DNA from 2 places in the Corynebacterium sp. CMW7794 genome. Region 2 is predicted to be linked to the other one. Evidence: predicted binding sites of a transcription regulator. Region 2 holds the regulator's gene; the other holds the start of a gene.

Region 1 (3,413 bases), on a different contig from region 2:
GGCGGGCGATCTCGACGGCGAGATCCCTGATCTCGCGATTCGCGCCGCCCACATAGACGCCCAGCTCGCCCGCGCGGGCCGGACCGAGCGACCCCACGACGGGCGCGTGGACGTACGTGGGCACGGCCTCTGCGAACTCGCGGGCGGCGGCAGGGGAGACAGTCGTCGTGTCGATCCACGGGATACCGGCGGGGATAACGTCAGTTTTAATGACGGCCTCGCGCACATCGTCAGGGCTGAAGAGCGAGGTGATGATGACCTCGGCGTCCTTGACAGCGCCCTGCGGAGTCGCGGCCTGTGTAGCGCCCTCGTCGACGAGCGGCTGCGCGCGCTCGGCAGTGCGGTTCCACACGGTGACCTCGTGGTCCTTCAAAAGATGACGGGCCAATTCAGTGCCCATACGGCCAGTACCTAAAAATGCGATCTTCATGGAATCGAGTGTGCCAGAATGGTGCGCAGGCGCGCAGAGTTTTGCGCCCCGGACGAGGGAGCCGTACCCGGCCACGCGACAAGACGGCCAGAAGGATAGCTATGTCTTGGCTCGTGTTGGTAATCTCCGGTTTGTTTGAGGCGGTGTGGGCGACCGCGCTCGACCGCTCGGCAGGCATGACGAAGCTCTGGCCCACTGTCATTTTCTTTGCGGGGCTCGCGGTGTCTATGGGCGGGCTCGCGTGGGCGCTTAAGTCGCTTCCGGTGGGAACTGCGTATGCCGTGTGGGTGGGCATCGGCGCGGTGGCGACGCTGGGCTACTCCTTCCTCACGGGTGCTGAGACGATGACCGCGGTGAAACTGCTGTTCGTGGCGATGATTGTGGGCGGAATTATCGGGCTGAAGGTCACCGGCTAGGCGGAACTAGAACGGCGCGGGCTCGTCCGGGTCGGGCTGCGGGGCCTCGTAAATTTCAACAATCTGGCCGTCGAGCTCGATCTTGAGGGCCTGGGCCTCGGCGCGGGAGCTGCGGCGACGGGCCTGGATGTTCTGGGAGACGGACTGGACCCAGTGCTTCTGCTTGGGCGAGAGCGGGCCCGAGGGCTCCGTGATTTCCCAGGTGCCGTCCTCGAAAAGGAAGACAAGATCTCCCGTTTCCGGGTGAGGGATGTAATAGAAACGCCCGTCCGTCTTCATATTGTGGTGGTGCTGGCAGAAGGAGAACAGGTTCGACGGGTGCGTGGGGCCACCGTCAGAAAAATCGACGCAATGATCCTTCTGGCACTTGTGTGCGGGGCGCTTACATCCAGGGAAGCGACACGTGCCGTCGCGGCCCTCGATGAATTTCGCCATGACGTCCGGTGTCTTGTACGAACAAGACTCCTCGACCTGGGACTCGTCGCGAACCACGGTGGGCGTTAGATTTTCTAACGTCGTGCCATAGCCCTCGATGAAGGTGGGCGCGAATTCCACGTCCGTCGCGCGGTATGTGTGGAGGATGACGTGCGCGGTGGGCTTGACGGCGCCAGTAAGCAGCGCCACGGCGGCATCGGCAAGCGGGACGCCGAGCTCCTTGGCCATCTCGCGGACCTGCTGGTCGATGATGGCGCGGGTTTCTTCCTCGACCTCGAGGGAGATGAATTCGGAATCGGAGCGGAAGCGGCGCTTCTTGTGCCCCTTGCGCATGGCGATGGTGTCATCGAGCGCCGTGATGATTTCGCGGACCCGGCGCACGATATTGGCGCGCGTGGGCAGATGTTGGTTGGCGCGCCGGGGCGTGAGGTAGTCGATGAGCGCCTGATCGACCTGGTCGTAGAGGAACTGCGGTGCGACGCCGAGGCGGTCGAGCGCCTTGTCAATGCCGATGAGACGATTGAAGTCGAGCAAGAAATACTTTGCCTGGAGGGCAGCCAGCTTGGGCAGCTCGCGCAGGCGGTAGAGGGCGGAGATGTAGTTATTGATTTCGGTGAGATCCTTGCCCGTGATGGCCTGAAGGCGGCGCAGGACGAGATCGATGTCGAGAGAGGGCTCCGGGAGATGCTTTTCCCAGAATGCGAATTCTTCGCGGTGCATGCGGGCGGCTTCGCGGGTCTCGGGGCAGTCGGGGTTGGTGGGAGCGTAGAAACGGGTGGGCGGGGTGGAAGTAGTGGTGGCGGTCGTCATGATTCGGCTCCGGGAGAGATATGAAGGAGGGGAACTAACGTACGAATGCCACTCTAAAACAGGGGGTCAACATGAACGCATGTATATGCGTTGAACAGCGGTTATGTGAAGTTCAGGTGGTCTGGCATGCGGGGGGCAGGAAGCGCAGGGATGTTCGGCATTTGGGGTGGTGGCGGCAGAGTAGGTTGCGGCAGGGTGGGCGGCGCAGGAAGCGGCGGCAGGGTCGGAGCGGGAGGTGGCGGCGGCAAGGTGGGGACGGTGGGCAGAGCAGGAAGTTCGGGCATGCGAGGGAGCGCGGGAGCCTTGGGTCGTGCGGGCTTCGGCGCAGGAGCCGGAGCCGGGGCGGGCGGAGGTGTCGAAAGGGCCGGCGCAGATATGCGGACCGATGTAGACGTGGATGTGTGCGCGAGGGTGGGAGAGGGGGCATCGGAAAGCGTGGGCGGGGGTGTGGAAGGGCGCGGGCGCAGGGGCGTGGGAGAAAGAGCGGGCGTCCATTCGGCGAAGACGGGCGTGGTGGTGTGGCGCGGTGCGAGCGACGGCGCAGGTGCAGCGCAGGCACACAAGGACAAGGTGAGAGCGGTAATGGCAGAAAAAGTGACGGTGCGTGTGAGCACGATATCCCCCCGGGTATGTGACAGTGTGTGACCCCAGATTAAGCGAGGTGAGGCGCGGTGGCAATATCAGACTTTTGTATGGCGCTTAAATAGTTACAATGATTCCCATGCCTAATATCTCCCAGTCCCAGCAGTGGTTCGAGCGTTCTTCCCAAGTCATCCCCGGCGGCGTGAATTCGCCGGTCCGCGCGTACGGTTCGGTGGGCGGTCAAGCCCGCGTTATCGCACGGGGCAAGGGCTCGCGCCTGTGGGACGTGGACGGTAACGAGTACGTCGATTTGGTGAGCTCCTACGGCCCCATGATTCACGGCAACGCACACCCGGAGATTATCGAGGCCGTACAGAAGGCGGCCGTGGATGGCCTGTCCTTCGGCGCGCCCACGGAGGGCGAGGCTCTCCTCGCGGAGGCTATCGTCGAGCGCACCGCTGCGGAGAAGGTCCGTATGGTCAACTCCGGCACGGAGGCCACCATGTCCGCCGTGCGTCTGGCCCGCGGTTTTACGGGCCGTTCTAAAGTCCTCAAGTTTGATGGTTGCTACCACGGCCACGTGGACGCGCTGCTTGCCGCCGCGGGCTCCGGCGTTGCGACGTTCGCGCTCCCGGATTCCCCGGGCGTGACGGGTGCGACGGCGGCGGATACCATCGTCGTGCCCTACAACGATTTGGAGGCCGTGAAGAAGGCTTTTGCTGAGCATCCGGGCGAGATTG
Region 2 (3,413 bases):
CGGCGCCGGCGAATGGCTGTGCCCGCGTCCACGACGCGTGAGTCGATGACGCGCGACTGTTCATTGTGGCAAAACGGGCAATACACTGGGACTCCTCTCCACGGTGCCGCAGCGACCACGGCCACTTGTGCGGCCATGGGTGCGGTACGGATTCGATGTCCCAGTGTAGCGCCCTGCCCTCGCGGGCCCTATTTACTTATGTCTCGCTTGCGAACGTCCCCGGCATGCCGCGCCGTGACGTCCCCAAGCGAAGCTTTCCCTACCGCCCGCGTGACCAAGCGACCTAGCGGGCACCGTTGACAGCGGCCACTTCTGCCTGCGGCGCCATATCCGCACCAGTCATGGTCTCTTCCGCGGCGCCGCCGCCGAAGACGATGGTGAAGAAGAGCGCTGCTCCAAACACGGCACCGAGCACTGCGCCGCCGCGCAACGATTCCCTCTCCTCCGTGTTCGAAACATCAACACGAGCATTGCGAGGACGCACGGATGCTGGTCCATGACCGCTCCGGCGTTCGATATCTAGCGTTCGAACGCTCCCACCGTAGGCGCCGGTTCGACGTGGAGTGCGATGCCCCGCCGGGACATCCCACACGGCCGCCGGCGGCACGACTGCGGCGGAGTGATTGTCAACCAAAGACGAGGTACGAGCTGCGAAGCGACTAGTGTTCAATGCGATAGCCATGAGAGAGTCCTTTCGTCGTGTGCGGCCATCATACGAAGCGGTAAGAACATGTTCGAAAGTTGGTCGCTGTTATGTTCGAATTAGTTGCTATGTTCGATTTATAGCAAGGTTTCGAAAATTTGTCCACAAATCGTACAAATTTCTCGAACATCCGTGCTTAGCGTGCTACAAATAGAGGGGAAGCCATTTCATGGCAGTCGCACGTCTCTGGCACGACTCGGAGGTAGCATCACGGCGGATCATATTCCTCGCCCAGCCATCTCCCGGTTCGTGCAAATACGCCCAGTCCGTATCCGCACGTTCGTCCCGTCCACCGACCACACGACTTTTCGCCCCACCCAAAGGAGCCTTGACCCCATGCCCCGCAAGTCAGCAAAAAATACCGGCAAGCCTGACGTTTCCGCGCTGAGCGAGCGCCAGCGTCGCATTCTCGAAGTCATCAGCGACGCAGTCCTGCTGCGCGGTTATCCGCCAAGCATTCGCGAGATTGGTGACGCTACCGGACTGCAGTCCACCTCGTCCGTGGCCTACCAGCTCAAGCAGCTGGAGGAAAAGGGGTTCTTGCGCCGTGACCCTAACAAGCCGCGCGCGGTGGACGTTCGCCACCTCCACGATCAGAAGAAGAAGCCGGGCCCTGCACCGAAGTCTGCGGACGCACAGCCGGTTCCGCCGGAGGCCTCGGGAGTGAGCTACGTGCCGGTCGTCGGCCGCATTGCCGCAGGCGCCCCCATCACAGCAGAGGAAAACGTGGACACTTACTTCCCCATGCCGGACGAGATTGTCGGCTCCGGGGATCTGTACATGCTCCAGGTCGTCGGCGAGTCCATGAAGGATGCGGGCATCCTCGACGGCGACTGGGTCATCGTTCACTCGCAGTCCACCGCCGAGGAAGGCGACTTTGTCGCAGCATTGTTGGGTGGCGATGAAGCAACGGTCAAGGAATTTCACCGTGACTCCACCGGCGTGTGGCTATTGCCGCACAATGATGACTTCGACCCCATCGACGGCACTCATGCCACCATTATGGGCAAGGTCGTGTCCGTTTTCCGCAAGATTTAATCGGATAACCTTTTACGAGTCAAGGGTGGGATTACCCACCCTTTTCTGGTATTTTTTACCCCTTAATTGGGGCGATACCTGCATGGACACTCATCACAGATTGAAGTCCGCACACAGCCGAAATCCCATGTAGAACAATTTTTAGGGGCGATGTGGCGCACACCTCAATGTGAGATTAGATCCGAACGCCTTTGTTTTACGCGTGTTTTGGGACAATGGTCTTATATCTTCATACGGCAACGCGACCGCAGCAATGCAGTGCGCCGCGACGCACCAGCTCCCGGCTCCCTTACCGAGGCCTGCGCAGCACTGGTCCTGTTCGCCGCACCACGCGTTGACCGGAATTGTCCCCGAGTAAAAGAAGTGATGCCGCCATGTACGCTGAGGAGCGCCGCCGCCAGATTGCTTCGTTGACCGCCGTCGAAGGGCGCGTCAACGTCACCGAACTTTCCGAGAGATTCGATGTCACCGCGGAGACCATTCGACGCGACTTAGCGGTGCTCGACCGCGATGGCGTCGTCCACCGCGTCCACGGCGGCGCTGTTGCTTCCCAGTCTTTCCAGACCGCGGAGTTTACCCTCGACGCACGCTCACGCTCCGCGTCAACCGCCAAGTCGGCCATCGCACGCGCCGCGGTGGACTACCTCCCACAGCCGGGCGGCTCCATCTTTCTCGACGCTGGTACCACTATCAACGCTCTCGCTGACCTCATCTCGGTTCAGCCTAACGCGCACAGCTGGTCCATCGTTTCCAATAGCCTTCCCATTGCGCTCTCTCTGGCCAGCAATGGTCTCTCCGAGGTCCAGCTGCTGGGCGGCACGGTCCGCGCCATCACGCAGGCGGTGGTCGGCGATACGGCGCTGCGCACCATGGCACTCATGCGCGCTGACGTCGCCTTCATCGGTACGAACGCGCTTACCCTCGACCACGGACTGTCCACGGCAGACTCCCAAGAGGCTGCAATGAAGTCCGCTTTCGTTACCCACGCACAGAAGGTTGTCGTGCTCTGCGACTCCACGAAACTGGGCAATGACTACCTCGTGAGCTTCGCGTCAATCGCTGACCTTGATGTGGTCATCACGGATTCCGGCGCACCGCAGTCCTTCATCGACCAACTGCGCGACCGCGAGGTTGAGGTCATTGTCGTAGAGGACAAGTAAACCAGACTTTCCAACGCTCCACTGCACAACGCCCCATCGGTTCACACAATGAGCCAATGGGGCGTTTCGGTATCTCCAACCATGTTCCGGTCGACCGACACGTGGCGAGACACACGAGTTGGCCAAGACGACAAAGCCGCCCATGCACGGGGCACGGGCGGCAGCGGCTGCAGAAGTCGCTTAGATGTTCGCGATGTACTCGCGGACAGCCTCGCGGGCCTCAGAAGCGCCAACGGAGTTGACGGCGATGTCGGCGATCTTCTGGCACTGCTCCAGGGTGAGCTCCGAGAGCTGAGCGCCCACGCCGGCGACGGCGGTGGCGGCGCAGGACAGGGAGTTCACGCCCAATCCGACGAGCACGCCGGCGAGCATCGGATCAGCGGCGGCCTCGCCACAGACGCCCACGGCCACGTTGTTGTCGCGGCCGACAACACAGGTGTGTTGGATAAGACGCAGCACGGCCGGTTGCCACGGGTCGGTGAGGTAGGCCAGCTGTGGGGACAGACGGTCCG

What was found. The regulator LexA, encoded in region 2, represses DNA repair genes until DNA is damaged. The targets are predictions, from matches to a motif close to CGAACANNTGTTCG.
Region 1: a site for LexA is predicted at 2,235-2,248, ahead of HMPREF3227_RS02145 (HNH endonuclease signature motif containing protein). Genes of this name have one in related genera too.

What each region holds. Positions count from the first base shown of each region.
Region 1 is NZ_KQ961714.1:95,417-98,829, reverse strand. It holds gene HMPREF3227_RS02155 (NAD(P)-dependent oxidoreductase) at 1-430, opposite strand, end outside; guanidine-III (ykkC-III) riboswitch at 458-522, shown strand; gene HMPREF3227_RS02150 (DMT family transporter) at 532-846, shown strand; gene HMPREF3227_RS02145 (HNH endonuclease signature motif containing protein) at 853-2,091, opposite strand; gene hemL (glutamate-1-semialdehyde 2,1-aminomutase) at 2,804-3,413, shown strand, end outside.
Region 2 is NZ_KQ961717.1:26,430-29,842, reverse strand. It holds gene nrdR (transcriptional regulator NrdR) at 1-86, opposite strand, end outside; gene HMPREF3227_RS13195 (hypothetical protein) at 284-484, opposite strand; gene lexA (transcriptional repressor LexA) at 1,040-1,741, shown strand; gene HMPREF3227_RS02955 (DeoR/GlpR family DNA-binding transcription regulator) at 2,116-2,901, shown strand; gene ptsP (phosphoenolpyruvate--protein phosphotransferase) at 3,082-3,413, opposite strand, start outside.